DNA from 3 places in the Mesorhizobium sp. CO1-1-11 genome. Region 2 is predicted to be linked to each of the others. Evidence: predicted binding sites of a transcription regulator. Region 2 holds the regulator's gene; each other region holds the start of a gene.
What was found. The regulator PhoB, encoded in region 2, activates phosphate uptake and scavenging genes when phosphate is short. The targets are predictions, from matches to a motif close to TGTCATNNANCTGTCAT.
Positions count from the first base shown of each region.

Region 1 (9,831 bases), on a different contig from region 2:
AGAAGGCGGCGGCGCTCGGGCGGGCCGGCCAGCGCGTGGAAGAAACCTTGGCGCGGTTGCGCGATAACGGGGACGATGAGTTGCGCCCCCGTCTGCTCAAGGAGGCTGCCGTGGCCGTTCACGCCTATTTCATCCAGCGCGAACTGTGCGGCCTTCGCAAGCATGACGCCGTGATCCGCGAATACAATATCCCCAGGGCGGTTCTAGTGAGGCTGGGCGCCGCGTAAAATCAGTTTTTTAGGAATCACTCCAGCCATTCGGTGATGAAGCTGCCGTTTTCGTGAATGTCGGTCGTTTCCAGCGGACCGGGACCGAGATTGGTGAACTTGTGCGGCGTGTTGGGCGGCACGATCAGGATCTGCCCCGCCGAAGCCTCGATTTCCTGGTCACCGACCGTGAAGAGGCCGGTTCCCTGGCGGATGATGAAGATCTCCGCATAGGGATGGGCGTGCAGCCGCGGGCCGCCGCCGACATCGGGCAGGTGATTGAAGATCAGGCAGGAGTTTGAGCCGTAGGCACCGCACTGCAGTTCGCCCTTCCAGTGGTGGGAACGAACAGCCCATTGCTCGCGATCGATGACGTGCGCCATGCGAAGGAGGATAGATCACACCGGCGCCCTGTGTCGAGGCAAGCCGGAGCCTTGGATTTTGCTGATATTTCCCGGTTGTTTAGCCGCCCTTTGTAGCCATTCGCCGTCCCGCCGGACACGAGGGGATTTTGTCCCCGCGACAATCTGCCCTTGTGCCTTCACCCGTCTGGACAAAAACGGGCTTCACGCATAAACCGAAGTCCAAATGCCGGAGGAATTCGCTAGCCTGTTCGCCATGCGCTGTCGGGTTGGCGTGATTGAGCGGGGAACAAGGCTCGGCCACCGGCGCGGAAGAGGCGAAAGGATCAGGCACCCGTGAGCGCAACCGACATCCACGATCCCAATCGTCGAGATTTTCTCTACGTCGCCACCGGCATGGCCGCCGTGGTCGGCGCCGGTGCCGTGGCCTGGCCGTTCATCGACCAGATGCGCCCTGATGCCTCGACGCTGGCGCTCGCGTCGGTCGAGGTCGATGTCTCCTCGCTGACGCCTGGCAGCTCGCTGATCGTCAAGTGGCGCGGCAAGCCGGTCGTGGTGCGCAACCGGACCGAGAAGGAAATGAAGGACGGCGAGGCCGTCAGCCTCTCCGATCTCAAGGATCCGATCGCCCGCAACGCCAATTTGCCGTCCGATGCGCCGGCGACCGACGCCAACCGCACCACGCCAGGCAAGGAAGCCTGGATGGTGATGGTTCAGGTCTGCACCCATCTGGGCTGCATCCCGCTCGGCCAGGAAGGCGATTTCGGCGGCTGGTTCTGCCCGTGCCACGGTTCGCAATACGACACGGCCGGCCGCATCCGCAAAGGCCCGGCGCCGGAGAACATGGCGATTCCGGTATTCAAATTCGTTTCCGACACCAAACTCCTTATCGGTTGAGGCAGGGGATATTTCGATGAGCGAGGGACACTCGACCTACACGCCGAAGACCGGTATCGAACGCTGGTTCGACGCCCGCATGCCGCTGCCCAGGATGGTCTATGACAGCTTCATCGCCTATCCGGTGCCGCGCAACTTGAACTATATGTGGACCTTCGGCGGCATCCTGGCGATCATGCTGGTGGCGCAGATCCTGACCGGCATCGTGCTGGCCATGCACTATACGGCCGACACCAATCTCGCCTTCGGTTCGGTCGAAAAGATCATGCGCGACGTGAATTCCGGATGGCTGCTGCGCTACATGCACGCCAACGGCGCCTCGTTCTTCTTCATCGCTGTCTACCTGCATATCTTCCGCGGTCTTTATTACGGCTCCTACAAGGCGCCGCGCGAGCTGCTGTGGATCCTCGGCTGCATCATCTACCTCCTGATGATGGCGACCGGCTTCATGGGCTATGTGCTGCCATGGGGGCAGATGAGCTTCTGGGGCGCCACTGTCATCACCGGCTTCTTCAGCGCCATTCCGCTGGTTGGCGACTGGATCCAGCAGCTCCTGCTCGGCGGCTTCGCCGTCGACAATCCGACGCTGAACCGCTTCTTCGCCCTGCATTACCTGCTGCCGTTCATGATTGCCGGCGTCGTCGTTCTGCATGTCTGGGCGCTGCATGTCGTCGGCCAGTCGAACCCGACCGGCATCGAGGTCAAGTCGAAGACAGATACCGTGGCCTTCACGCCCTACGCGACCATCAAGGACGCGTTCGGCATGATCGTGTTCCTGTTCGTCTTCGCCTACTTCGTCTTCTACCTGCCGAACTATCTCGGCCATCCGGACAACTACACGGTCGCCAACCCGCTTAAGACGCCGGCCCATATCGTCCCGGAATGGTACTTCCTGCCGTTCTACGCAATCCTGCGCGCCATCACGTTCAACATCGGGCCGATCAATTCCAAGCTCGGCGGCGTGCTGTGCATGTTCGGCGCCATCGTCATGCTGTTCCTGGTGCCGTGGCTCGACACCTCCAAGGTGCGCTCGGCGGTCTACCGGCCCTGGTACAAGCTGTTTTTCTGGCTGTTCGTGGCCGATGCCATCCTGCTGGGCTGGCTGGGCTCGCAGCCGGCGGAAGGCAGCTATGTGTTCATGGCGCAGATGGCGACGCTGTTCTACTTCGCCTTCTTCCTGATCGCGCTGCCGGTGCTCGGCTTGATCGAGACACCCCGCAGGCTGCCGAACTCGATCACCGAGGCGGTGCTCGAAAAGAACAAGGGTGGCAGCGGACATCCGGCGGGCGCCACGGCAGCACCTGAGACCAAGGGCTGAGCGGTAGAGAATCTAAGGGGATTTGGCATGAAAAAGATTCTCACTTCGCTTGCGCTGGTCGGCCTCGTGGCCGCCGGCACCGGAGTTGCAGGCACTTGCGCGTTCGCGGCCGAAGAGGCGCACAACGCGGCGGCACCGACGCATTTCCCGATCAACGAGCCGAAGGAAATGAGCTGGAGCTTCACCGGCCCGTTCGGCACCTATGACAAGGCGCAGTTGCAGCGCGGCCTGAAGGTCTACAAGGAAGTCTGCTCGGCCTGCCATTCGATGAACCTGGTGGCGTTCCGCACGCTTTCGGACCTCGGCTACAGCGACGCGCAGATCAAGACGCTGTCAGCCGAATACACCATCCATGACGGTCCCAACGATGCCGGCGACATGTTCGACCGTCCCGGCAAGCCGTCCGACCATTTCCCGGCACCGTTCGCCAATGAGGAAGCCGCCGCTGCCTCCAATGGCGGCGCGGCGCCGCCGGATATGTCGTTGCTGGCCAAGGCGCGCGGCGTCGAGCGCGGCTTCCCGCAGTTCGTCTTCGATATCTTCACCCAGTATGATGCCGGTGGTCCCGACTACATCCATTCGCTCTTGACCGGCTACGACCAGACGCCGCCCGCCGGCATGGTCATCCCCGAAGGCACACACTACAACCCGTACTTCATGTCCGGCGTGTCGCTGAAGATGCCCAAGCCGCTCTCCGACGGCCAGGTCACCTATGACGACGGTTCGCCGCAGACCATCGACCAGTATTCCCGCGACGTGGCTGCCTTCCTGACATGGGCTGCCGAGCCGCACATGGAAGACCGCAAGAAGATGGGCTTCCGCGTGCTGGTGTTCCTGCTTCTGTTCGGCGCCCTGGTCTACCTGACCAAGCGCAAGGTGTGGGAAGCCGTCGCGCACTAGGCCTGTTGATCTTCAGGTGAGGCCGGTCTGCAAACGATGGCTTCCTGCGCTTCCGGTGCTCACGTACTTCAAGTACGCTCCGCTCCGGTTCTCGGAAACCATCGTTTTCGATTCAGCCTGATCTGAATCTCAAAAGGCCTTGGGTCGTTCAGTGCACAACATGGGGCGCCGCGAGGCGCCCTTTCTGCTTTTTGAGTGGATTGCGCCTCCACGTCTCGGCGGTGTCACATGGCCGTCACCACACATCGCGATCCTGCGGCGCTCTCATCAAAGGATCACGCTCATGAAAAGATACGCATCGCTTGCGGCAGGCCTGCTGCTGCTCGTCGTTGGTTCCGCGGCCCGCGCCGAAGACGCAAAACCATTCATCACCAACAAGGATGTCGACCTGACGATGATCCTGCCGCCGCCGCCGGCCAATGATTCGGCTGAGACCAAGGCCGAGCTTGGCGAAGTGCTGACCATGCAGGTCACGCGCACACCCGAGATGGAAGCCCGCGCCATCGCCGACGCCGAGGAAAACGTCTGGCGTTTCGCCGATGTCATGGGGCCGAATTTCAACAAGGACAAGCTGCCGAAATTCAGCGCCTTCTTCGATCGCGTGGTGGAGACCGAAGGCGCCGTCGTCGATCCGGCCAAGGATGTCTGGAAGCGCCTGCGTCCGCACCAGCTCAGCGATCTCGTCAAGCCGGTGGTCAAGCTGTCGAGCTCCGGTTCCTGGCCGTCCGGCCATGCGACCGTCGGCACGATGATGGGCATCATCCTGTCCGACATGGTTCCGGAAAGGCGTGCTGAGATCATGGCGCGCGCGGCCGAGTTCGCCCACAACCGCATCGTCGGCGGCATCCACTATCCGTCCGACGTCGAGATGGGCAAGATTTCCGGCAGCGTCATTGCCGCCGTCCTGCTCAACCGGGATGACTTCAAGGCCGAGTACGATGTGGCCAGGGCGGAGCTTCGTTCCGATCTCGGCATGTAGGATTTGGCCGATAGCCATCCGTTCGAGCGGGGCGCCTTCGGGCGCCCCTTTTTCGTGGCTGCGCCCAACAGGAGGAAAATCGCCTGTGGTTGCTCCCAGCCCGTAGTCAATTCCTTTGCCGGATGCGCTTGTCTCGGTCGCCACATCGCGCTAGCCGTTGTCGGTCGCGCCGGGTTACGATCGGCCCCGCGCCGTTTCACTTTGTCAGCCGGATCATTCGGAGCCGCTTCATGAAACCTTCTCTCGAAGACACGCTGCTGGCCTCGATCCGTACCATCCCGGACTATCCCAAGCCCGGCATCCTGTTTCGCGACATCACCACGCTGCTCGGCAATGCGCGCGCCTTCCGCCGCGCCATCGACGAGCTGGTGCATCCCTATGCCGGGCAGAAGATCGACAAGATCGCCGGCATCGAAGCGCGCGGCTTCATCCTGGGCGGCGCCGTTGCCCACCAGCTCTCGGCCGGCTTCGTGCCGATCCGCAAGAAGGGCAAGCTGCCTTATGAGACCGTGCGCGTCGCCTACAGCCTGGAATACGGGCTGGACGAGATGGAGATGCACAAGGACGGCGTCGCGCCCGGCGAGAAGGTGATCCTGGTCGACGATCTGATCGCCACCGGCGGCACGGCTGAAGCGGCGGTCAAGCTGCTGCGCCAGATCGGCGCCGACATTCTCGCCGCCTGTTTCGTCATCGACCTGCCGGATTTAGGCGGGCGCGCCAAGCTCGAAGCGCTCGGCGTGCCGGTGCGAACGCTGATCGGGTTCGAGGGGGTTTGAGACCGGTTTGCCGAAGGCAAATTGAAAGGTCCAGTGGACCTTTCAAAGATCTCGAACGCCCGGAGCGATAGCGAAGGGCAGGGAGGCAACACGACAACCAGCGCGGGTGCCGCCCTCATCCGCCTTCGGCCACGCCATAAACGGGGCGAAGGAAGAGACTACTCCACCTTCACCAGCACCGCGCTTTCGAACTCCAGCACCTTGCCGCCGGTCGAATCAGTGGCCTCGCAGAGCAGCGCCAGCAACCGCCAGCCGGGGCGGGACGCGATGGGGCGGTGGGACAGCGCCGTGCGCGTGAAGGTGATGGTTTGCCCGGCAAAGACGGGCTTCAGCCACTTCAGGTTCTTGAATCCGGGCGAGGGGCCGAATTCGGGCACCGGGCCGTCCCAGCCTTCGGCGTCCAGGCGGCTCTCCAGGTTCAGCTTCATCCAGGTGGCGGCGGTATGCCAGCCGGAGGCGCAGAGGCCGCCGAGCACGCTCTTCTTCGCGGCCTCTTCGTCGATGTGAAAGATCTGCGGGTCGTATTTGCGGGCGAACGCCTTGATCGCCTCGGGCTCGAATCTGTGCGAGCCCAGCGTCACCGTGGTGCCGATGCGGAAGAATTCGTCGAGCGTCATGCCGCATTCCCCGCGTCGCGCGTCAGGAACATGACGGAGTTCTCGAGCTCGAAGACGCTTTCGCCGCGCTGGTTGACCAGTTCGCTGCGCATGGTCACGAAGCCGAGTTGCGGCTTCGATTTCGACAGGCGCCTGGCCAGAACCACCAGGCTGCCCCGCAGCGTATCGCCGGCGAGCACCGGCTTCTTCCATTTGACCTGATCGACTCCTGGTGCGCCCTGGCAGGTGGAGTCCAGCAGGAAGGCATCGCACAGCATGCGCATGAACATGGCGCAGGTGTGCCAGCCTGAAGCCGAGAGGCCGCCCAGGATACTCGCCTTGCCGGCCTCCTCGTCGAGATGCATCGGCTGGGCATCGAACTCGCTGGCGAACTCGATGATTTCGGCCGCGCTCACCTGTTTGGTGCCGAGATCGAACGAGATCCCCTCGACGAAGTCCTCATAGGCCCATGTCTTGCCGGTCATGGTCTGGCATCCCTTGCAGAACGCGCGATCCGTATGGATCGGCAAACCCGGATGCAGGCCGCGGGCGATTTGGTCAAGCCCTTTCTGGTGAGCCAGCCGGCGCGATCGGGCCCGCGGCGGCAGTAGGGGCCAGCCGCGGCGCCTCCGATCGCCTAGCGGGCGTTCGGCAGGATCTGGTGCAGGACAATCGCCCAGACGGCGCCGAAGGCGATGGATGAGCCCAGAATGTACTGCACGATATCGGGCAGCGTCTTGACGAAATCCGGCGGTACCAGCGTGGCGAACAGCGCCATCAGGATGGGCAGGCCGATGACCAGCATGTTGCGTTCGGTCAGCGGCGTCCCGCGCACCACCCGAAAACCGTTCATGGCGATGACGACGCAAAGCACTCCGAAGACGCCGCCGATGACCGGCCCCGGGATTGAGGCGATGACCGCCGAAAGCTTGCCGATCAGCCCGAACAGCACCAGGAAGATGCCGGCCGCCCCGAAGGCGGCACGGCTGGCGATGCCGGTGATGGCGATGATGCCGGCGTTGGACGAATAGCCGGTGACCGGCGTGCTGCACAGCAGCGCGCTGATCAGGCAGCCAAGGCCTTCGCCCGTGGCGCCCCGGTCGAGCTGCTCGTCCGAGAGCGGCTTGTCGATGACGGCACCGACCGCGAACCAGGTGCCGGTGGTTTCGGCCAGGACGACGATGTAGACGATCAGCATGGTCAGCGTCGCCGACCAGGAGAAGGTGACATCGAGATTGAGGAAGGCGATGCGCGGCATGGAAAACCAGGTCGCGGCGGAAACGCCCGTCATGTCGAGCTGGCCCATGAAGGCGGCGGCCACGCTGCCAGCCACAAGCGCGATGATCACGGACAGCAGGCGCAGCCATGCGCCTTTCGCGCCAAGCGCCATGCCGATCAGCATGCAGCCGACAAGCACCGCCGCGGCGACGAAGGCGAGGACGATGTTGCCGCCGACGGTGGCGGTGCCGTGGACAGCGAAGACGCTCTCCTTCAGTGCCACCGGCATCAGCGCGACGCCGACGACGATGATGATGGCGCCGCCGACGATGGACGGCACGAAGCGGTTGACGAGGCGGTGGAAGAGCTTTGTCGGCGATCCCAGAAGCATGACCAGTATGGCGCCCGGAATGAGTGCGCCGATCACGGCCGACAGGCCCGGCAGGCCGCCGCCGGCGCCAAAGGCAATCGCCAGCACCGCGCCGATCGGGACGAAGGACGGTCCCTGGACGACGGGCAGCCGCATCAGCAACTGCGACTGGATCAGGGTTGCGATGCCTGCCGCCACGAAGGCCGACTGGATGAAGGCGCCGGCGTCGCCGACGCTGAAGGCAAGCACCGACGCGATGATGAACGGCACGATATAGACGTCCATAGCCAGCACGTGCTGGAGGCCGAGCAGGGCGGCCTTGCCCAGGGGCAACGGATCGTCCGGCTGGGCGATCAAACTGATTTCTGGCGCAACGCGTTCCATGATGTCCCCTCTGGAAATCCCCGGCCGATCATGGGATCAGTCGGCGGCAAAGGACAGCGGCGGAAATGTTTGCCAACTGTTTTCTTCTAGGCCACGCATTGGCAGCCCCGCCCGCCAGCAGCACCGGAGCGACGATATGACGGCAGATCCTTTCGTGCTGCTCGGCACCGCCTTCCATACGCCTGAGCGCGGCAGGCTGGAGGTGCTGGAGGAGCACCTGTTCTGCGTCGATGCACAGGGGCGCATCGCCGAGATCCTGGCGCCCGGCCACCCGGAATACACGGCCACGATAAGCGATGCCCGCCGGGCGGGCAGGCTGGTGAAACTTGGCGAGGGGCAGTTCCTGCTGCCGGGGCTCGTCGACCTGCACATTCATGCGCCGCAATGGCCGCAGATGGGCAAGGCGCTGGACGTGCCGCTCGAAGTCTGGCTGCGGAAATACACTTTTCCGCTCGAGGCCCGCTATGCGGATTTGGACTATGCTCGCGCGGTCTATGCTGATCTGGTCGACAATCTGCTCGCCAACGGCACCACCACCGCGCTCTATTTCGCCACCGTCCATGTCGAGGCGCGCGTGGCGCGCGCCGAGACATGTCTTGAGAAAGGCCAGCGTGCCCTGGTCGGCAAGGTGGTGATGGACGACCCCGAACAGTGTCCGCCCTTCTATCGCGATGCCGATGCGGCAAGCGCTGTTTCGGATACCAGGCGCTTCATCGAGGCCGTCATGTCATTGGATCCGGGCGAGAGGCCGCTTGTCCAGCCGGTGATCACGCCGCGCTTCATTCCAAGCTGCACCGACGCGGCCTTGCAGGGGCTGGGCGAACTCGCGGAAGAGTTCGGTTGCCACGTGCAGACCCATTGCTCCGAAAGCGATTGGGCAAAGCAGTTCGTGGAAGCGCGCTTCGGCCAAACGGATGCGGCAAGCCTCGATGGTTTCGGCCTGCTCACCCGTCATACGATCCTGGCGCATTCGAACTTCATCGATGGGCAGGACATGGACCTGATCAAGGAGAAGGGCGCCGGCGTCGCTCATTGCCCGCTGTCCAACGTCTACTTCGCCAATGCAGTGTTTCCGCTTCGCGAGGCGCTCGACCGGCACATGCATGTCGGGCTCGGCACCGATATTTCAGGCGGCTACAGCCCATCGCTGTTCGACGGTTGCCGGAACGCGCTGTCGGCCTCGAGAACATTGCAGAGCGGCGTGCATGCCGGCCTGCCGGCAAAGGAGCGCGGCGCGCCCGGCGAGCCGATCACGCATCAGGAAGCGTTCTGGCTGGCGACCGCGGGAGGCGCGGAAGCGCTCGACCTGCCGACCGGGAGTTTTCGCGTCGGACACGAATTCGACGCGCTGCTGATCGACACCAAAGCGAGCGCCTCGAACATCCATGTCAACGGCGCCGACGATACGCTCGACGACGTCTTTCAGAAGATCGTGCTCAATGCGGCACGGGCCAATATTGCCACTGTTTGGGTCGGAGGCCGGGCGGTGGTCGGCTGTAGCTAAGCTACGCTCACTTGTAGTGGCCTCGCCTGCGCGAATAAACATGGCCCTGTGCCGACGTCGGCAGCGCCTGCGAGCATGGAATACGACAGCCCGTTTTCGTCTTTCGCAACGGGCGCTATACGAGATCGTCAACCGAGACATTGAGGGCGGCGGCGATGCGCTTGATCGTGTCGAAGCTACCGTCGCGGGTGCCTGTCTCGATCTGCGAGAGATAGCCTGCGCTGATCTCAGTCTTTTCAGCGAGGTCGCGAGCCGAAATCCCGCGATGCTCGCGCCAGACGCGGATCTTATTCTCGCCGTCCAGGATGCGGTTGACGACGG
Region 1 covers NZ_JAIUHE010000013.1:62,855-72,685, forward strand. The annotation lists gene LB554_RS16860 (DUF6665 family protein) at 1-227, shown strand, start outside; gene LB554_RS16865 (cupin domain-containing protein) at 245-589, opposite strand; gene petA (ubiquinol-cytochrome c reductase iron-sulfur subunit) at 905-1,465, shown strand; gene LB554_RS16875 (cytochrome b) at 1,482-2,783, shown strand; gene LB554_RS16880 (cytochrome c1) at 2,811-3,683, shown strand; gene LB554_RS16885 (acid phosphatase) at 3,967-4,662, shown strand; gene LB554_RS16890 (adenine phosphoribosyltransferase) at 4,893-5,438, shown strand; gene LB554_RS16895 (MaoC family dehydratase) at 5,597-6,055, opposite strand; gene LB554_RS16900 (MaoC family dehydratase) at 6,052-6,519, opposite strand; gene LB554_RS16905 (uracil-xanthine permease family protein) at 6,672-8,006, opposite strand; gene guaD (guanine deaminase) at 8,143-9,510, shown strand; gene LB554_RS16915 (helix-turn-helix domain-containing protein) at 9,626-9,831, opposite strand, start outside.
Region 1: a site for PhoB is predicted at 3,906-3,922, ahead of LB554_RS16885 (acid phosphatase). Genes of this name have one in related genera too.

Region 2 (9,831 bases):
CATTTGCCCAGGATGATCATCCCAAGCACCTCGTCCTGCGTGACGTCAGTCGTGCGGGCGGTACCGACCACCTGGCCATTCTTCATCACGCAGACACGGTCGGCCAGCTCGAACACGTCGTGGATGTCGTGGCTGATCAAGAAGATGCCGATGCCATCGGATTTGAGCTGCCTGACCAACTCGCCGACCTGGGCGGTTTCCTGGGGCCCAAGTGCCGCCGTCGGCTCGTCCATGATCAGGATGCGGGCATTGAACAGGATCGCGCGCGCGATCGCCACCGATTGCCGCTGACCGCCCGACAGCTTGATCACCGGTTCCTTGAAGCGCTGGAAGCGAGGATTGAGCCGCCCCATCACCTTGCGCGCCTCGGCCTCCATGGCGACGTCGTCGAGCGTGCCCCAGGCGGTCATCAGTTCGCGGCCGAGGAACAGGTTGGCGGCGGCATCGACATTGTCGGCCAGCGCCAGCGTCTGGTAGATCGTCTCGATACCGTATTTCTTGGCGTCGCGCGGGTTGGAAATCGCTGCCTCCTCGCCATTGACGAAGATCTGGCCCGCATCGCGCTTGTAGGCGCCGGACAGGATCTTGATCAGCGTCGACTTGCCGGCGCCGTTATGGCCGAGCAGCGCCACGACCTCGCCGGGGAAAAGATCGATCGAGGCGTCGTCGACTGCACGGATGCCGCCGAAGGCGATCGAGATGTTGCGCATGTCGACCAGCGGCGTGCCAGTGGGCGCAGTTGCGAGGGCCGTCACGGGAGCGGTTTTGTCAGCCATGGTCGTATCCCCTAAACCCGCTTGCGATAGACGGTGTCCAGCCAGACGGCGATAACCAGCACGGCGCCGACGACGATGCTCTGCAACGGCGAATCGACGCCGAGCAGCACCATGCCCGACTGCAGCGACTGCATCAGCAATGCACCGAGCATGGCGCCGATGATGGTTCCCGAGCCGCCGGCAAGCGAGGTGCCGCCGATGACGGCCGCGGCAATGACGAGCAGCTCATCCAATGTTCCCAGCACATTGGTGGACGAGTTCTGCCGGGCCGACGAAATGGCGGCGGCGATCGTGGCCAGCACGCCCATGATCATGAACACCTTCATGGTGATCCAGCGCGTGTTGATGCCGGCGAGATTGGCCGCTTCCGGATTGCCGCCGATAGCAAAGACATAACGGCCGAAACGGGTGCGGTTGGTGATGAAGGTCATGACCAGACCGACGGCGACCGCCATCAGCACCGGTATAGCGATGCCGTGGGCGATGAACAGCCCGCCCTCCGGCACGGTGATGTTGTTGGCGGCCGCGTACCGGTTCACGATCCCGATCGGCCAAGGATAGGAGTTGGCCAGCCAGACCGCGCCCATGATGACGGCGCAGGTGACGACGCCGAGCAGCGTCTCGGCCCAGATCGGCCGCAGCGGGAAGCGGAAGCGCTTGCGCTGAACCCGCCCGTTGAACAGCGCGAACACGACAGCCAGGCACGCGACGATGCCGACGACCCAGCTCCAGGTGGCGCCGATCGATCCGGCCGGTCCGCCGCCCATCAGCTGGAAAGTTGCGTCGAGCGGCGCCACCGTCTGGCCTGACGTGACCCACCAGGCGGCCCCACGCCAGACCAGCAGGCCACCCAACGTGACGATGAAGGCCGGCACTTCGAGATAGGCGATGACGAAGCCCTGGAAGGCGCCGATCAAAAGCCCGAGCGCCAGACCGATGACCAGTGCCAGGACCCAGATCCATGGGTTGCCGAGTTCAAGTCCTACGAACCGAACCAGGAAATGTACCTGCGCAAAGCCCATGACCATGCCGATCAAGCCCTCGGCGGAACCGACGGACAGGTCGATGTTGCGCATGACGATGACCAGCACCATGCCGCAGGCCATGATGGCGACCGCGGACGTCTGCACCGACAGGTTCCACAGATTGCGTGGCGTGAGGAACGTGCGGCTGTCGAAATCGAGCGGATTGACGCCAAGACGCAGGCTCGAAATCACATGCAGCGCGACCCAGATCAGCAGCAGCGCGCCGATCATGCCGAGCATGCGGGTGTCGATCTCGGTCGCCTTCAGGAAACGCGCGACCGCGCCGAGTTCCGACGCACGCGCCGTATCGGCCTGCGAGGTTGAGGTCGTGTCGGTCATGATGTTCTCCCAGCGGCTTGCCGTCTGACGCGGAGCCGGACCAGAGCCCAGAAGTTAGCCGCCAGCGGCGGAAACACAAATCTTGTCGGGAACACGCCGCGGCTTGGAAGCAATTCCAGGAAAAGTGCGTAGCGGTTTTTCGTCCGGAATTGCGAAAACAAGGAAATTGGAACGGCCAGTGTTCAGAACACTGACCGTTCCACGCCGCGGCGCTTCCGACTGTTCAGGCGATCAAGCTCAGTTGCAGGCCGCGACGCTGCCCGCGGCAACGCCCGTGCAGACTTCGTCCTTCTTGATCCAGCCGGCGTCGATGACGAGGTTGAGATTGTCCTTGGTGATGGCCACCGGGGTCAGGAACAGCGACTTTACGGTGTTGCCGCCAGGCGTCGTGAAGTCCTTCACGCCGGCGATGTCGGTCATCTTCTTGCCGTCGGCGAGTTGCGAGGCGATCTCGGCGGCGTTCTTGCCGAGTTCGCGCGCGTCCTTCCACACCGACACGGTCTGGGTGCCGAGCGCGATGCGGTTGAGCGCGGCGTGGTCGCCGTCCTGACCGGAGACCGGCACGGTGCCGGCGAGCCCCTGCGCCGTCAGCGCCGCGACCACACCGCCGGCGGTGCCGTCATTGGCGGCGACCACGGCGTCGACCTTGTTGTCGTTGGCGGTGAGGAACTGTTCCATGTTCTTCTGGGCGTTGGCGGGCAGCCAGCCGTCCGTATAGGCTTCGCCGACATTCTTGATCTTGCCGCTGTCTATTGCCGCTTTCAGCACTTCCATAGAGCCCGAGAACAGGAAGTCGGCATTCGGATCGGCGCCCGAGCCCTTGATGAAGACGTAATTGCCCTCAGGCTTCACCTTGAACACTTCGCGGGCCTGCATGCGGCCGACTTCCTTGTTGTCGAAGGTCAGGTAGAAGACGTCCTTGTTCTCGATGAGGCGGTCATAGCCGACGACCGGAATGCCCTCGTCGAGCGCCTTCTGTACCGCCGGGCCGATGGCCGACGCGTCCTGCGCCAGGATGATCAGCGAATTGGCACCCTGCGAAATCAGGCTCTCGACATCGGTCAGCTGCTTGCCGGGATTGGACTGCGCGTCGGCGGAAATGTACTTGTCGCCCGCGGCCTCGATGGCCTTCCTCATGGCCGCCTCGTCGGTCTTCCAGCGCTCCTCCTGGAAGTTGGACCACGAAACGCCGATGACCTTGCCCTTCGCCTGCGCGACCGACGCCAGCGTCAGCGACATGGCGACACCCGCCAGAATGGCGACTGTGAATCTCTTCATGATATCCTCCCTGCGCCCGCGTGTGGCGCGACCAAACTGGCCCTAAGGCCGGCACAAAGGCCCTATTTTTTCGAGCCTCGAAAAAACACTCGTCCATCGCCGGAACACTGTCAACATCGATTCTGACGGATTTTGAGGTGCCGGAAGCCTTTTTTCGAGCCCCGCAATAAATAAATGACAGCCCCAGCCGCTTCTGCCAGTATTCGGCCCGTTGCCGGAGGTGTTCGAGGGGGCGTCAAGAACCGCGGCGACGGGGAGGAAATCATGTCGGTCGGAATCCGCCACGACGATCTGCGCCGGCGCAACCGCGCAATGGTGATTGGAGCCGTGCGCCGGGGTGGCCAGCCCTCGCGCACCGAGATCGCCGCCACCACCGCCCTGAGCCACTCGACCATATCGGCGATATCAGCCGACCTGATCGGCGAAGGTATCCTGAGCGAAGGCAAGCCGAACGAGGCCGGCTCACTGAAACGCGGCCGGCCGCAGGTGGGCCTTTGTCTCAACCCCGAGGCCGCGGCGGTCATGACCGTGGTGCTGTCGCTGAATTTCCTCTCCGTCGCCGTCATCGACTACGCCGGCCAGGTGATATCGGAGGAGCAGCGCCGGCTGGACACGCTGACCATGTCGCGCGAGGCGCTGATCGGCGAATGCGTGGCCATCGTCCGCCGCCGCCTCGAGGATCCCGACCTTGACGTCGCCAGCATCGCCCGCATCGCGCTGGCGATCCAGGGCATCACCGACACCGAGGCGCGCGCCATGCTGTGGTCGCCGATCACGCCACAGACGGACATTGCCTTCGCCGACATACTCGAAGCCGAATTCGGCATCCCCGCCACCATGGAGAACGACTGCAACATGATGGCGGTGGCGCTGCGCTGGCGCGACCCCGAGCGCTACCGCGACGACTTCATCGCCATCCTGCTCTCGCACGGCATCGGCATGGGCCTGGTGCTGAAGGGCGATCTGTTCACCGGCACCCATTCCTCCGGCGGCGAGTTCGGCCACATGATCCATCGCCCGGGCGGCGCGCTCTGCCGCTGCGGGCGGCGCGGCTGCGTCGAGGCCTATGCCGGCAACTATGCCATCTGGCGTAATGCAGGACAGATGGGTGAGGACGCCAAACCGGTCGACGTCAGCGACGCCGACATGCGCGCATTGGCGGCCACGGCGCGCGAAAGAGACGGACCGGAGCGCGAGGCCTATCGCAAGGCCGGCGAGGCTCTGGGCTATGGCCTTGGCAGCCTGTTCGCGCTGATAGACCCGGCGCCCGTTGCGATGGTCGGCGTCAGCGCCGCCGCCTTCGACCTGATCGAGCCGGCCCTGCGCGAGGCCATCGCCCAGACCGCCGGCGGCCAGCATTCGAAATCGATTTCCTTCGATACAGAGCCGAACGAATTGCCGCTGATCCGCGAGGGCTGCGCCATGCGCGCGCTCACCTTCGTCGACCAGGAGATCTTCGCGCCGGGCGTGCAGGTGAGATCCGGCAAGAACGTGGCCTGATCTCAATCCTCGCGGATTGCGTAGCCCGCGCCACGGATGGTGCGTATCACATCGGGCATGCGGCCATTGTTGACCGCCTTGCGCAGGCGGCCGACATGCACATCCACAGTGCGCTCGTCGATGTAGATCGTCTCGCCCCAGACATTATCGAGCAACTGGCTGCGCGAGAACACGCGGCCAGGATGGCGCATCATGAATTCGAGTAGCCGGAACTCGGTCGGTCCGAGCCGGATCTCGCTCTTCTTGCGATAGACCCGGTGCGATTCGCGGTCGAGCACGATGTCGCCGACCTTGAGCACGCTGGACAGCACTTCCGGTTTGGCGCGGCGCAGCAGCGCCTTGACCCGGGCCATGAATTCTGGCGTCGAGAACGGCTTGACCAGATAGTCGTCGGCGCCGGTCGAGAGGCCGCGCACGCGATCGCTCTCCTCGCCGCGCGCCGTCAGCATGATGATCGGCAATCGCTCCGTCTCGGGCCGCATGCGCAGGCGCCGACAGAGTTCGATGCCGGAAACCGCCGGCACCATCCAGTCGAGCACCAGCAGGTCGGGCACGTTTTCCTGGAGGCGGATCTCGGCTTCGTCGCCGCGTGTCACCACCTCGACCTGGTAACCCTCGGATTCCAGATTGTAGCGGAGGAGCACGCCCAGCGGCTCCTCGTCCTCCACCACCATGATGCGTGGCGCGATCATCGATCGATCATCCCTGCCATCAAGCCGCAGGCATCGACAGCGCCGTCTCGTCCTGCTTCGGACGGTTGGCGGGCAATTGCGTGCCGGTCAGCACATAATACGCATTCTCGGCGATGTTGGTCACATGGTCGCCGATGCGTTCGAGATTCTTGGCGCAGAACAAAAGATGCGTGCAAGCCGTGATGTTGCGGGGATCCTCCATCATGTAGGTCAGGAGTTCGCGGAACACCGAGGTGTATTTGACGTCGATGCGTTCGTCGTCATTCCTGAGCTTGGCGAGGGCGGCGGCATCGCCGGCCGCATATTCCTCGACCACGCCCTGCACCTGGATCAGCACCAGCTGCGCCATGGAGTCGATGGAATGCGACAGGTCGCGCGGCGTGGCGGTGAGGCCGACGGAGCCGACGCGCTTGGCGATGTTCTTGGCAAGGTCGCCGATGCGTTCGAGATCGCCCGCCATGCGGATCGAGCCGACGACATGACGCAGATCGTCGGCCATCGGTTGGCGCTTGGCGATCAGGGTGATGGCGCGATCATCGAGTTCGCGCTGGCGTGCGTCCATGATGGCGTCGTCGGAGACGACGCGCTGTGCCAGCGCATTGTCGGAATTCAGCAGCGCCTTGGTGGCGCCGCCGACCATCGTGCCGGCGAGATCGCCCATGTCGCTGATCAGCCTGCTGATCTGTCCGAGATCCTCGTCGAAGGCTGCGACTGTGTGTTCGGCCATGATCCTGGTCCTCGTATGCGTGAGATCAGCCGAAGCGGCCGGTGATATAGTCCTGCGTGCGCTTCTCGCGAGGCGACGTGAAGATCTTCTCGGTCTTGTCGAATTCGACCAGCTCGCCAAGATACATGAAAGCCGTCTGCTTCGAGACGCGCGCGGCCTGCTGCATGTTGTGGGTGACGATGACGATCGTGTAGTCGGCCTGCAACTCGTCGATCAATTCCTCGATCTTGGCGGTCGACAATGGGTCGAGCGCCGAGGCCGGCTCGTCGAGAAGGATGACCTCCGGCTTCACCGCCACGGTGCGGGCGATGCAAAGCCGCTGCTGCTGGCCGCCCGACAGGCTGAGGCCGCTGGCGTTGAGCTTGTCCTTGACTTCGTTCCACAGCGCGGCGCGTTTCAACGCCTGCTCGACACGGCCGTCCATCTCGGCCTTGCCGATCTTCTCGTAGAGGCGGACGCCGAAGGCGATGTTCTCATAGATCGACATCGGGAACGGCGTCGGCTTCTGGAACACCATGCCGATCTTGGTGCGCAACAGGTTGAGGTCCTGCGAGCGGTCGAGAACGTTCTGGCCGTCGAGCAGCACCTGACCCTCGGCGGTCTGCTTGGGGTAGAGCTCGTAGATGCGGTTGAAGACGCGCAGCAGCGTCGACTTTCCGCAACCCGACGGTCCGATGAAGGCCGTCACGCTGCGCTCGGGCAGCGACAAGGTGATGTCCTTCAGCGCCTTCGACTGGCCGTAGTAGAAATTGAGGTTCTTGACCTCGATCTTCGCCTTGGCGGCTGCCTCGGCGGCAATCGTCATGTCTGGAGACAACATCTGGCTCATTTGTCCTCTCTGCGTCCGGTCAGGCTGCGCGCAAAGATGCTGAGCGCGAGAACCGTCAATGTGATTATGAGTGCGCCGGTCCAGGCCAGTTGCTGCCATTCCTCGTAGGGGCTGAGAGCGAACTGGAAAATGGTGACCGGCAGGCTGGCCATCGGCGCGTTGAGGTTGCTCGACCAGAACTGGTTGTTCAGCGCCGTGAAAAGAAGTGGCGCCGTCTCGCCGGAGATACGGGCGATCGACAGCAATATGCCGGTGACGATGCCGGACAGTGCCGCGCGGTAAGCGACTGACTTGATGACCACCCAGCGCGGTGCGCCGATCGCGGTGCCGGCTTCGCGCAAGGCGTTCGGCACCAGGTTGAGCATGTCCTCGGTGGTGCGCACGACCACGGGGATGACCAGGATGGCCAGCGCGACGGCGCCGGCGATGGCTGAGAAATGCCCCATCGGCCGCACCATCAATTCGTAGACGAACAGGCCGATGATGATCGACGGCGCCGACAGCAGGATGTCGTTGATGAACCGTACGACGGTGGTGAGCTTCGAGAAACGACCGTATTCGGCCATGTAGGTGCCGGCCAGGACACCGATCGGCGTGCCGACGATGACGGCGATGACGGTCATCACCACGCTGCCATAGATGGCGTTGAGCAGGCCGCCCGCATCGCCGGGGGGCGGCGTCATCTGCGTGAAGACATCAAGGGAGAGCCCGGCCGCGCCTTTGTAGACCAATGCGCCGAGGATCAGTGCCAGCCAGGCAAGCCCGATGCCCGCGGCGACGACGCACAGCGTCATCATCACCGAGTTTCTGGTCTTGCGGCGGCTGTGAAGCGACGAGGCTGTCGACATCGGTCAGGCTCCGGTGCGGGCGTCGATGCGCATCAGCATGTAGCGTGCGATGGCAAGGATGAGGAAGGTGATGACGAACAGGATCAGGCCGAGCGCCACAAGCGACGACGTGTAGAGATCGCCGACGGCTTCGGTGAATTCATTGGCGATGGTCGCGGAGATTGTCGTTGCCGGCGCGAACAGCGAGGTCGAGATGCGGTGCGCGTTGCCGATGACGAAGGTCACCGCCATGGTTTCGCCAAGCGCGCGGCCGAGGCCGAGCATGACGCCGCCCATGATGCCTATGCGGGTGTAGGGGATGACGACGCGGCGTGTCACCTCCCAGGTCGTGCAGCCAATGCCATAGGCGGACTCCTTCAGCACCGGCGGCACCGTGTCGAACACATCCTTGGTGATCGAGGTGATGAAGGGCAGCACCATGATGGCGAGGATCAGCGACGAGGTCAGCAGGCCGATGCCGTAGGGCGGACCGGCAAACAGGCTGCTAAGACCGGGAATGCCATGGAACACGCTGATGATGAATGGTTGCACTGTCGTCTGCAGGAACGGTGCCAGCACGAACAGGCCCCAGATGCCGTAGATGATCGAGGGGATGCCGGCCAGCAGTTCCACGGCCATGCCGATCGGGCGCCGGAGCGGACGCGGGCAAAGCTCGGTGAGAAAAATGGCGATGCCGATACCGAGCGGCACAGCGATCAGAATGGCGATGGCCGAAGTGATGATGGTGCCATAGATCGGCGCCAGGGCGCCGAATTTCTCGGTGACGGGATTCCAGCTCTCGGTGGTCAGAAAGGAGAAGCCGAAGGTCGACAGTGCCTGCCAGGAACCGGCGAACAGCGAGATAGCGACGCCGCCGAGCAGCACCAGCACGAGAATGGCGGCGGCGCGGGTCAGCCCATGGAAGATCGAATCGGTCAACGCGAACCGTCTGACGGTGGCTTCGCGTGAACCTCGAATGGCTGGCAAGGCTTCCTGGGCAGCGCTCATGTCAAGCTCGGCTCTTTGTGTTGATTGAAAAGGAGCGCCGCGGGGCGGCGCTCCTCCAGAAAGATATTACTCGCCGGCGTAGACGGGCTTGCCGTCGGCCTGGATGTCGGCCTTCCACGAAGCCTTGATCAGGTCGACGACGCTGTCGGGGATCGACACATAGTCGAGCGCCTTGGCGGTTTCCTTGCCGTCCTTGTAGGCCCAGGCAAAGAACTTGAGCGCTTCGCCGGTGGCCGCGGCATCGTCCGGGGTCTTGTGGATCAGCACCCAGGTCGAGGCAGCGATGGGCCAGGTGGCGTCGCCCGGCTCGTTGGTGATGATGACGTTGAAGTTCTTGGCGCCCTTGAAGTCGGCGTTCGAAGCAGCCGCGCCGAAGGATTCGAGCGACGGCTCGACGACCTTGCCGGCGGCGTTCAGCATCTTGGAGTAGGAGAGATTGTTCTGCTTGGCATAGGCATATTCGACATAGCCGATGCCGCCGTCGGTCTGCTTGACGGTGTTGGCAACGCCTTCGCTGCCCTTGGCGCCGACGCCGGTCGGCCACTCGACGGCCGTGTCCGAACCAACCTTGTCCTTCCAGTCGGGCGAGAGCTTCACGAGGTAGTCAGTGAAGTTGAAGGTCGTGCCCGAGCCGTCCGAACGATGAACGACGGCGATAGCGGTCGACGGCAGGGTGAGCGAGGGGTTCAGGGCCTTGATCGCGGCATCGTCCCAGGTGGTGATCGCGCCGAGATAGATCTGGGCCAGCGTCTTGCCGTCGAGGACGAGTTCGCCCGGCTTGATGCCCGTCAGGTTGACGATCGGCACGATGCCGCCCATCACCATCGGGA
Region 2 covers NZ_JAIUHE010000020.1:2,050-11,880, forward strand. The annotation lists gene LB554_RS22215 (ATP-binding cassette domain-containing protein) at 1-776, opposite strand, end outside; gene LB554_RS22220 (sugar ABC transporter permease) at 788-2,140, opposite strand; gene xylF (D-xylose ABC transporter substrate-binding protein) at 2,378-3,418, opposite strand; gene LB554_RS22230 (ROK family protein) at 3,683-4,918, shown strand; gene phoB (phosphate regulon transcriptional regulator PhoB) at 4,921-5,610, opposite strand; gene phoU (phosphate signaling complex protein PhoU) at 5,630-6,337, opposite strand; gene pstB (phosphate ABC transporter ATP-binding protein PstB) at 6,363-7,166, opposite strand; gene pstA (phosphate ABC transporter permease PstA) at 7,163-8,014, opposite strand; gene pstC (phosphate ABC transporter permease subunit PstC) at 8,018-9,001, opposite strand; gene pstS (phosphate ABC transporter substrate-binding protein PstS) at 9,068-9,831, opposite strand, start outside.

Region 3 (9,831 bases), on a different contig from region 2:
ACCAGCCGGCCGACGATCTGGCCGTGGTCGAGGATGAACGGCACTTCGTGGCTGCGCACTTCGAGCACCGCCCGGCTGCCGGTGCCGCCGGCCGCCGAATGGCCGAAACCCGGATCGAAAAAGCCGGCATAGTGGACGCGAAACTCGCCGACCAGCGGATCGAACGGCGTCATCTCGGCGGCGTAGAGCGGCGGCACATGCACCGCCTCCTGGCTGACGAGGATGTAGAACTCGTCGGGATCGAGCACCAGTTCGCCGGCGCGGCTCTTGTGGATCGGCTCCCAGAAGTCGAGGACATCCTGCGCGGCGCGCTTGTCGACATCGACGAGGCCGGTGTGGTGCTTGCCGCGATAGCCGACCAGCCCATCCTTGTCGCCATTGAGGTCGATCGACAGCGCGATGCCGCCGCCGGAAATGTTCGGTGGCTCCGTGGCGACCAGCATCTCGGCACGATGCAGTTCATGCAACTCGGCTTCCGAGAGCAGCGCGTTGCCGGTGCGAAAGCGGATTTGAGACAGGCGCGAACCCGTGCGCGCGATGATCGGAAAGGTGCGCGGGCTGACCTCGAGATAGAGCGGACCGTTGTAGCCGGCGGCGATCTTATCGAACTCATGGCCCCGATCGGTCATGACGCGGGTGAAGATGTCGAGCCGCCCGGTCGAGCTCTTCGGATTGGCCGAGGCCGAAATGTCAGCCGGCAGGGCCAGACTTTCGAGCAGCGGCACAATATAGACGCAGCCGGTTTCGAGGACCGCGCCTTCGGTCAGACTGATCTCGTGCAGTTGCAGCCGATCGAGCTTTTCCGACACCTTGTGGTTGGGACCGGGCAGGAACGAGGCGCGAACCCGCCAGGCCTTTTCGCCCAATCTGAGATCAAGGCTCGCCGGCTGGATCTGGTCGGCATCAAGCGCGCGCGGCGACTTCAGCGCGCCGGACCGGAACAGCGCCGATATGTCCTGATCGGGAAGAATGCCTGTCTGCCGCAAAGTCTGGCTCCGCCCCAAGACTGGTCTCTTTCGTTTGCAGGTTCTTGTTTGTTGCAGGTTCTTGCCGCAAAACCGCGGGGCACTTCTGCGGAACCTGCCTTGGTACAAACGTCTTAATGAAGCCGGCAATTGACGCAAGCGTGGCGCGGGTCTAAAGGGTCGTTATCCCGTGGTGATTTGGCCGGTCGGCTTGCAGCCACGTTAAACAAGTCGCTAAAGGACCGTCGGGCCGCAAGGCCGTATGGACCGGTTGCGACTTTCGCGGCCGGTTTTTTTGTGTCTGGAACAAAGCGATGAGCACCAAGAAGCGCAACTGGAAACCTCAGACGGCACTCGTGCATGGCGGAACCCTGCGTTCCGGCTTCGGCGAAACCTCCGAGGCGATGTACCTGACCCAGGGCTATGTCTATCAGACGGCGCAGGCCGCCGAGGCCCGCTTCAAGGGCGAAGAGCCTGGTTTCATCTATTCGCGCTACGCCAACCCGACCGTCGACATGTTCGAAAAGCGCATGTGCGCGCTTGAAGGCGCCGAAGACGCGCGCGCCACGGCGTCGGGCATGGCGGCGGTGACGGCTGCCCTTCTGTGCAGCGTCAAGGCCGGCGACCACATCGTGGCCGCGCGCGCGCTGTTCGGCTCCTGCCGCTGGGTGGTCGAGACGCTGGCGCCGCGCTATGGCATCGAGGCGACCTTGGTCGACGGCACCGAGATCGCCAATTGGGAAAAGGCGGTCAGGCCGAACACCAAGCTGTTCTTCCTGGAAAGCCCGACCAACCCGACGCTCGAGGTCGTCGACATCGCCGCCGTCGCCTCGCTTGCCAATTCGATCGGCGCGCGGCTGGTCGTCGACAATGTCTTTGCCACGCCGCTGCAACAGAAGCCGTTGCAGCTTGGTGCGCACATCGTCGTCTACTCGGCCACGAAGCACATTGACGGCCAGGGCCGCTGCCTGGGCGGCGTCATCCTGTCGGACAAGAAGTGGATTGACGAGAACCTGCACGACTATTTCCGCCACACCGGTCCCAGCCTGTCGCCGTTCAACGCCTGGACGCTGCTGAAGGGCCTGGAAACCTTGCCGCTGCGCGTGCGCCAGCAGACCGAGAGCGCCGGCAGGATCGCCGACTTCCTGGCCGGGCAGCCGCAGATCGCCCGCGTCATCTATCCCGGCCGCGCCGACCACCCGCAGGCCGATATCGTCAAGAAGCAGATGTCGGGTGGCTCGACGCTGATCTGCCTCGACGTCAAGGGCGGCAAGCCGGCGGCCTTCGCCCTGCAGAACGCCCTCGACATCGTGCTGATCTCGAACAATCTGGGCGATGCCAAGAGCCTGATCACCCATCCGGCGACGACCACCCACAAGAACCTCAGCGATGAGGCCCGCGCCGAACTCGGCATCGGGCCCGGTACGCTCAGGCTGTCGGTCGGCCTGGAGGATACGGACGATCTGCTGGAAGATATCGCGCAAGCCTTGAAGGCCGCCAAATAGGTTTCGTCCAGGCAGCGTCGTCAGCAGCGATCAAGCGCTCGATGGCGTCTCCTCCAGTTCCGCCGTCTTGGTGCGGATGGTCATGGCGTTGCCGCGCCAGTCGACGGCGCCGCCGAGCCAGCCGCGCGCCCAGATGGCCGGGAGCATGACGTCCCGCGCGACCGTCGCCGCGATCATGCGCGTCGAGACGTGCCAACCCTTGGCCAGGGCCAGAGCGCATTCCGGAAGATAGAACGCCGCCAGCACGGCAATCGCGGTCGCCCAGAGACTAATGCCGGCGCTCGCCGCGGCAATCAGCGCAAGAACCAGCGGGACCGCCGCACCAGTCAGGATCTCGGGCGCGAAGAACAGCGGGAAAGTGACGCGGCGCAGGCGCGCCCAGCGGGCCTGGCGCGACCAGATCTCGCCAAACGTGCGCTGGCCGAGCGGCTGCTCGAAGGGGGCGGCAACGAGGTTGACACGCAGGCCGAGGCCGTTCACCAGCTTGGTCGCGGCGGCGTCCTCGGCGATCTCGGCGGCCAGCGCGCGTATGCCGCCATTGGCGTCCAGCATCGGCTTGTTCCACAGCATGCTCTTGCCCTGCGCGAAGCCGAGGCCGAGCGCCGCGCCGGCATACTGCCAGCGGGCCTGCAATGTGTTGAGGAAGGCGCATTCGACGTCGGCCCAGAAACCATCTGGCCTGGAGCCGATCGGCGTCGAGCAGACAAGGCCGGTACCGTGCTGCCACGCCGCCATCATGTGCTCGACATAGTCCCTCGGCATCAGAACGTTGGAATCGGCAAGAATGACCCAGTCGTGGCGCGCCGCTTCCCAGCCTTTGACGCAGTTGTTGAGCTTTGGATTGGCACTGACACGGTCGTCGCCGATCAACAGCCGGGCCGGCACCTGCGGAAACCGGGCAATCGCCCTGTTTATCAGTTTGACCACCGGGTCGTCGGCATGGGCGACGCAGAAGATCAGTTCGTAGCGTGGCCAGTCGAGCGCGAAGGCGCGTTCCAGCGTCTCATGTGTGAATGGCTCGACGCCGCGCGACGGGACGACAATCGACACCGCCGGCGATCTGCCCGCCGGCGGGGCAATCGTGGTGCGCCGTTTCAGCTGTGAAGCGGCAAGCAGGATGCTGGCAGCGTTTGAGAGGATGAGTGCGGTCGAAAGCGAGGCGGATATGAGAGTGAGTTCCATCGAGATCTGGTCACTCCGGAAGTCGGCCCGCGTCGCGGCCGTTTTCAACAGTTCGACAGAGGGCCGAGTCGCCCGGTTCGCGCACACCACCATTGTCGTGTGTCACTTAAATGACATTCTTTGCCGGCACCTGCGTTTCAATCCCAGGCGCGACAAGACGCGCACGTTGACCTGCTCACCGCGAGCGTCGAAAGTCGTCGGATTGTTTTGGAGCCGCTCATGTACCGCGCCGTGACGCGCAACATCGAAGTGCAGGTCAGGCCGTTCTATCTGGAGGATCGTTCAGATCCCCAGGAGAACCGCTACGTCTGGGGCTATCAGATAACGATCGACAACCAGTCTGACGAGTTCGTGCAGCTTCTGTCGCGCTATTGGCACATCACCGATGGTGCCGGCCGGGTCGAGGAGGTCCGCGGGCCGGGCGTTGTCGGCGACCAGCCGGAACTCAATCCCGGCGACAGCTATCAGTACACGTCCGGCTGCCCGCTCTCGACACCCTCCGGGATCATGGTCGGACGCTACACGATGCGCAACAAGCGCGGCGAGACGTTCGACATCGCCATCCCGGCCTTCTCGCTCGATCTGCCGGGGACAAGGCGCACGGTGAACTGAGGGCCGACGGTCGCGTCGCCCCTCATCCGCCCTTCGGGCACCTTCTCCCCGCGGAACGGAGAGAAGGAAAGGCTTTACTGAGCCGCAAACTCGGCTGGATCGAAGTCGTACTGCGTCGAGCAGAATTCGCAGGCGACATGGATGCCGCCATCCTCGGTGCTGTCCTTGATCTCCTGCGCTGAGAAGCCTTCGAGGATGCCACGGATCTTGTCGCGGGAGCATGAGCACTGGTCGGCCACGGGAACGCCGCCGAAGACGCGCACGCCATGCTCATGGAACAGACGATAGAGCAGCCGCTCGGCGCCGATGGTCGGGTCGATCAATTCGGTCGGCTCGATGGTGCCGAGCAAGGCCAGGAGTTCCTGCCAGGAATTATCGGCCGGATCGTGGACTCCCTCGCGCGGATCGCCGTCCCCACCCGGCAGGTCCGGAATGCGCATGCGCTCGGGCGATTGCGGCAGGAACTGCGCCAGGATGCCGCCGGCGCGCCATTGCTCGCGCGCGCCGCCGATCCCGGGCGTCAGCAGCTTGGCGACCGAGAGCCTGATATCGGTCGGGATCTGTTCCGACTGACGGAAATAGGTGCGCGCCGCGTCTTCCAGCGTTTCGCCGTCGAGTTGGACGATGCCTTGGTAGCGCTGAGTATGGGCGCCCTGGTCGATGGTCAGCGCCAGCACGCCGCTGCCAAGCAGCGTCTGCTGGGACGTCTCGCCTGCCGCGACCAGTGCTTCGAGCCGATCCGCATCGAAGCGTGCATAGGCACGCAGTGCCGAGGGCGTGGAGAAGTCCGCGACCAGCATGTCGACAGGCCCGTCGGTGCGGGTCTGCAGGATGAACTTGCCTTCGAATTTGAGCGAGGTGCCGAGCAGAACGGTCAGCACACAGGCTTCCGCCAGCAGGCGGGCGACCGGCTCGGGATAATCGTGGCGGCCAAGGATGGCGTCGAGCATCGGCCCAAGCTGGACCGTGCGGCCGCGCACGTCGAGCGGACCGACCTCGAAGGGAACGACGTGATCGTCGCCGGCGTAGCCGAACTCGCCGAGTTTGGGGTGATGTTCAGTCACTTGATGGCTTTCCAACATGACAAAGCTCCAGGGCGCGGCCATGCGGCCCTGGTGGGCACATGCGTCCAAACGCGCTTGATTTGCGTGATGCGGCGCAGATAGGCATCGCGCCGCCGCAGATCAAGCGCCTGGGCATTTCAGGCGCCTGGGCATTTCGGGCGCCCAAGACACTTCAAGCACCAAGACACTCTAAGCACCGAGGCACCAGGCAAGCACTGCCTTCTGGGCATGGAGCCGGTTCTCGGCCTCGTCGAAGACCACCGAATGCGGCCCGTCGATGACCTCGTCGGTCACTTCCTCGCCGCGATGGGCCGGCAGGCAGTGCATGAACAATGCATCCGGCTTGGCCTTGGCCATCAGCGCCGCGTTGACCTGATAGGGCGAGAAGACATTGTGCCCGCGAGCACGGTGTTCCTGTCCCATCGACACCCAGCAATCGGTGACGATGCAGTCGGCCTGGTCGACGGCTTCCTCGGGCGAGCGGGTGAAATGCAGCTTGCCGCCATGCGCCTTGGACCAGTCGACATGCTTCTGCGCCGGTTCGCTGCCTTCGGGCACGGCGACGTTGAGATTGAATCGGAACCGTGCCGAGGCCTCGAGCAGCGAGTGCAGCACATTGTTGCCGTCGCCGGTCCAGGCAATCGTCTTGCCGGCCACCGGACCGCGGTGCTCCTCGAAAGTCATGATGTCGGCCATCAGCTGGCAAGGGTGGGTGTCGTCGGTCAGGCCGTTGATCACCGGAACGGTAGCATTCTCGGTCAGCTCCAGCAGCCGCTCATGAGAGGTGGTGCGGATCATGATCGCATCGACATAGCGCGACAGCACCTTGGCGGTGTCGGCGATCGTCTCGGAGCGGCCGAGCTGCATCTCGGTGCCGGTCAGCATGATGGTCTCGCCGCCGAGCTGGCGCATGCCGACGTCGAAAGAAACGCGCGTGCGCGTCGACGGCTTGTCGAAGATCATGGCCAGCACCTTGCCTTCGAGCGGCTTGCTCCGCTCGCCGGCCTTGAGACGCGCCTTTCGCGTCACCGCATCATCCAGCATGAAGCGCAGATCGCCTTCGGAAACGGTGGAAAGATCGGTGAAATGGCGAACTGACATCAGGAATGGTTCCGGATTACTTCGCGGCGGCGGAGGCGATCGCCTCCGACAGGCCCTTGGCGCCGGCGCGGATGCGGTTGAGCGCTTCGTGAATCTCGGCGTCGGTGACGGTGAGCGGTGGCAGCAGGCGAATGACGTTGTCGCCGGCCGGAACGGCCAGCAAATGCTGGTCGCGCAGCGCCATGTTCACCTTGCCGTTGGGCATCGCGCATTTGAGGCCGAGCATCAGCCCGGTGCCCCTGATATCCTCGACAATTTCGGGGAATTCGTCGGCTATCGAGGCTAGCCCCTGCTTCATCAGCAGCGCCTTGCGCTGGACATCCTCCAGGAAGCCGTCTTCCAGCACGACGTCGAGCACGGCGTTGCCGACCGCCATTGCCAGCGGATTGCCGCCGAATGTGGTGCCGTGCACGCCAGCGGTCATGCCGACGGCCGCCTCGTCGGTGGCAAGGCAGGCGCCCATCGGGAAGCCGCCGCCAATGCCCTTGGCGATTGCCATGATGTCGGGCGTCACCGCGGACCACTCATGCGCGAACAGCTTGCCGGTACGGCCAATGCCGCATTGGACCTCGTCGTATATCAACAACAGGCCGTGCTGTTCGCAGAGCTGCCGCAGCCGCTTGAGCGACTGTGTCGGTACCGGGCGGATACCGCCCTCGCCTTGCACCGGCTCGATCAGGATCGCGGCGGTCTCGGGCGTGATCGCCTTCTCGGCGGCATCGATGTCGTCGAAGCCAACCTGGTCGAAGCCTTCGACCTTGGGTCCGAAGCCTTCGAGATATTTGTACTGGCCGCCTGCCGCGATGGTCGCCAGCGTGCGGCCATGGAAGGCGCCCTCGAAGGTGATGATGCGGAAGCGCTCGGGATTGCCCTTGACGAAATGGTAGCGCCGCGCCGTCTTGATCGCGCATTCCAGCGCCTCGGCGCCGGAATTGGTGAAGAACACCTTGTCGGCGAAGGTGGCATCGACCAGCCGCTCGCCAAGCCTGCTCTGCCCCGGGATTTCATAGAGATTGGAGACGTGCCAGAGTTTCGCCGCCTGCTCGGTGAGGGCCGCGACCAGGTGCGGATGGCCATGGCCAAGCGAATTGACCGCGATGCCGCCGGCGAAATCGAGATATCGCTCGCCCTTGTCGGTGACCAGCCAAGTGCCTTCCCCATGGTCGAAGGCCAGGGGTGCGCGAGCAAAGGTCTCGTAAAGCGCCGAACCGCTCATTATATGCGTCTCCGGTACCGGAAAATCAAAAAAGCCGCCAAAGCGGCGGCCTTCTGCGGCTTATCGTGTTTTTCGGCCATGAAGTCAACGAAAACGTCGCGTAGTGGCGCGCGGCAAGCCCCCCGACGCAACGCCGGCTCATGAGCGACCGGGCAAGTTGGGGAAAACCGAAAAAACCGATTCGTGTTGCACTTGGGACTCTTGTCACCGAGTCAGCGCATAGAGTAGTTGTAGTCAAGAAATAACTAGATTTCGTGCGGCGGACCTAATCACCAGATATATGTGGTGTCTGCCCTAGCAGTGGTGCTGGGTCGGGAATGGATTCTGATTGCCGCACGCTTATGAGGAGCGCGGTCATGAACTGGACTGACGAGCGGGTAGAACTCTTGAGAAAACTGTGGTCGGAGGGTCTGAGCGCAAGCCAGATTGCTGCGCAGCTTGGAGGGGTCAGCCGCAATGCCGTCATCGGCAAGGTGCACCGGCTGAAGCTGTCGGGTCGCGGTCGCGCAACGGCGACGCCGGCACGCCAGAAGAAGGCGACGCAGGGATCGACCGTCCAGAAATCGGTGGCGCGCGCCGCAAGCACGGCACGCCACGTCACGACTTCGATCGGCGCGACGGCCCTTCAGACGCAATTCGACGCCGAACCGGTGGCGCGGCACTACATCCGTCCGGTCGAGAACGTCGTGGTGCCGATCTCACGGCATCTGCAGCTCGTCGAACTGACCGAGCGCACCTGCAAATGGCCGAACGGCGATCCACTTTCGGAGGACTTCAATTTCTGCGGCAACGAAGCCGCTGAAACTGGTCCCTACTGTAAATACCATGCCCGCGTGGCGTTCCAGCCGGCGGCGGAGCGGCGGCGGAATAGATAAGCGGTGAGTACTGAGTAGTGAGGAAACAAGCGCTCCCACCAACCACTACTGACTACTGACTACCGACTTCCTCACAGCCAGCCGTTCTTCCTGAAGCGCCAATAAAGGAAGCAGCAGATAAGCGCGATGGTGGCCAGCACCATCGGATAGCCATATGCCATCTTCAGCTCCGGCATGTCGGTAAAGTTCATGCCGTAGATGCCGGCGAATGCGGTTGGCACGGCCAGGATGGCCGCCCATGAGGCGAGTTTCTTGGAGATCGCCGTTTCCTGGCTTTGACCGACCAGAAGACTGGCTTCGAAGGCAAAGGCCAGCACCTCGCGCAGACTGTCGATCTTCTCCTGGACAGTACGGATGTGGTCCGTCACGTCGCGGAACAGCGGGTGCATGGCCGAATGGATCTGCGGCAGGTCGGCGCTGGTCAGCCGGCGACAGACTTCCACCAAGGGCAATGCCGCGTTGCGCAGGCGCAGGAGGTCGCGGCGCAGCATGTAGAGGCGTTCGATATCGGGTCCGGTCATCGGCTTCAACAGGACCTTGTCCTCGATCGCCTCGACCTCGTCCTCGATCTGCTCGAGCACGGGCATGTAATTGTCGACGATGAAGTCGAGAATGGCATAGAGGACGAAGTCCTCCCCCTTGGCCAGCGAGTGCGGGCAGCTTTCCCAGTGCTGCCGCACGGCGGCATAGGATGTCGAAGGACCGTGCCTGACGCTGACGATATAGCCTGAGCCGACAAACAGATGTGTCTCGCCGAAGGTGACGCGCCCGTCGATCAGCTGCGCCGTGCGGGCGACGATGAACAGCGCATCGCCATATTGCTCGATCTTTGGCCGCTGGTGCGGATGCTCGGCATCCTCGATCGCCAGTTCATGCAGATGAAACTGCGCCTTGACGCGCAGCAGGAGGTCGCGGTCAGGCTCAAGCAGCCCGATCCAGACGACATGTCCCGATTTCTTGGCCCATTCGCCGGCTTCCTCGATCGGAATATCGGCGATACGGCGCCCGGCGGTATAGACGCCGCAGGCGATGATGCCCGATGTCGGCGGCGAGGCCTTGAACTCCCGGACATATTCCATCGCAGCCTCCCGAAAGCGTTGCCTTCCCTGGGGAACCAGCAAGCTTATCTCGGGATAGTCTACCGCAATATGATCAAGCGTTCGAGAGGATGTGCGTTCACTTCACCGGCAGCGCCTCGGGGAGGCCGATCTTGTCGGTCTTGTCGCCTTTCGGCCGGTCGGCGGGCATCTGGTCGCCGGTGACGATGTAATAGATGGTCTCGGCGATGTTGGTGGCGTGATCGCCGATCCG
Region 3 covers NZ_JAIUHE010000011.1:260-10,090, forward strand. The annotation lists gene LB554_RS14335 (2'-deoxycytidine 5'-triphosphate deaminase) at 1-986, opposite strand, end outside; SAM riboswitch at 1,146-1,223, shown strand; gene LB554_RS14340 (O-succinylhomoserine sulfhydrylase) at 1,280-2,470, shown strand; gene LB554_RS14345 (ceramide glucosyltransferase) at 2,501-3,652, opposite strand; gene apaG (Co2+/Mg2+ efflux protein ApaG) at 3,872-4,264, shown strand; gene LB554_RS14355 (Hsp33 family molecular chaperone) at 4,339-5,370, opposite strand; gene argF (ornithine carbamoyltransferase) at 5,518-6,429, opposite strand; gene LB554_RS14365 (aspartate aminotransferase family protein) at 6,446-7,645, opposite strand; gene LB554_RS14370 (GcrA family cell cycle regulator) at 8,002-8,520, shown strand; gene LB554_RS14375 (magnesium and cobalt transport protein CorA) at 8,592-9,599, opposite strand; gene phoU (phosphate signaling complex protein PhoU) at 9,697-9,831, opposite strand, start outside.
Region 3: a site for PhoB is predicted at 3,752-3,768, ahead of LB554_RS14345 (ceramide glucosyltransferase). Genes of this name have one in related genera too.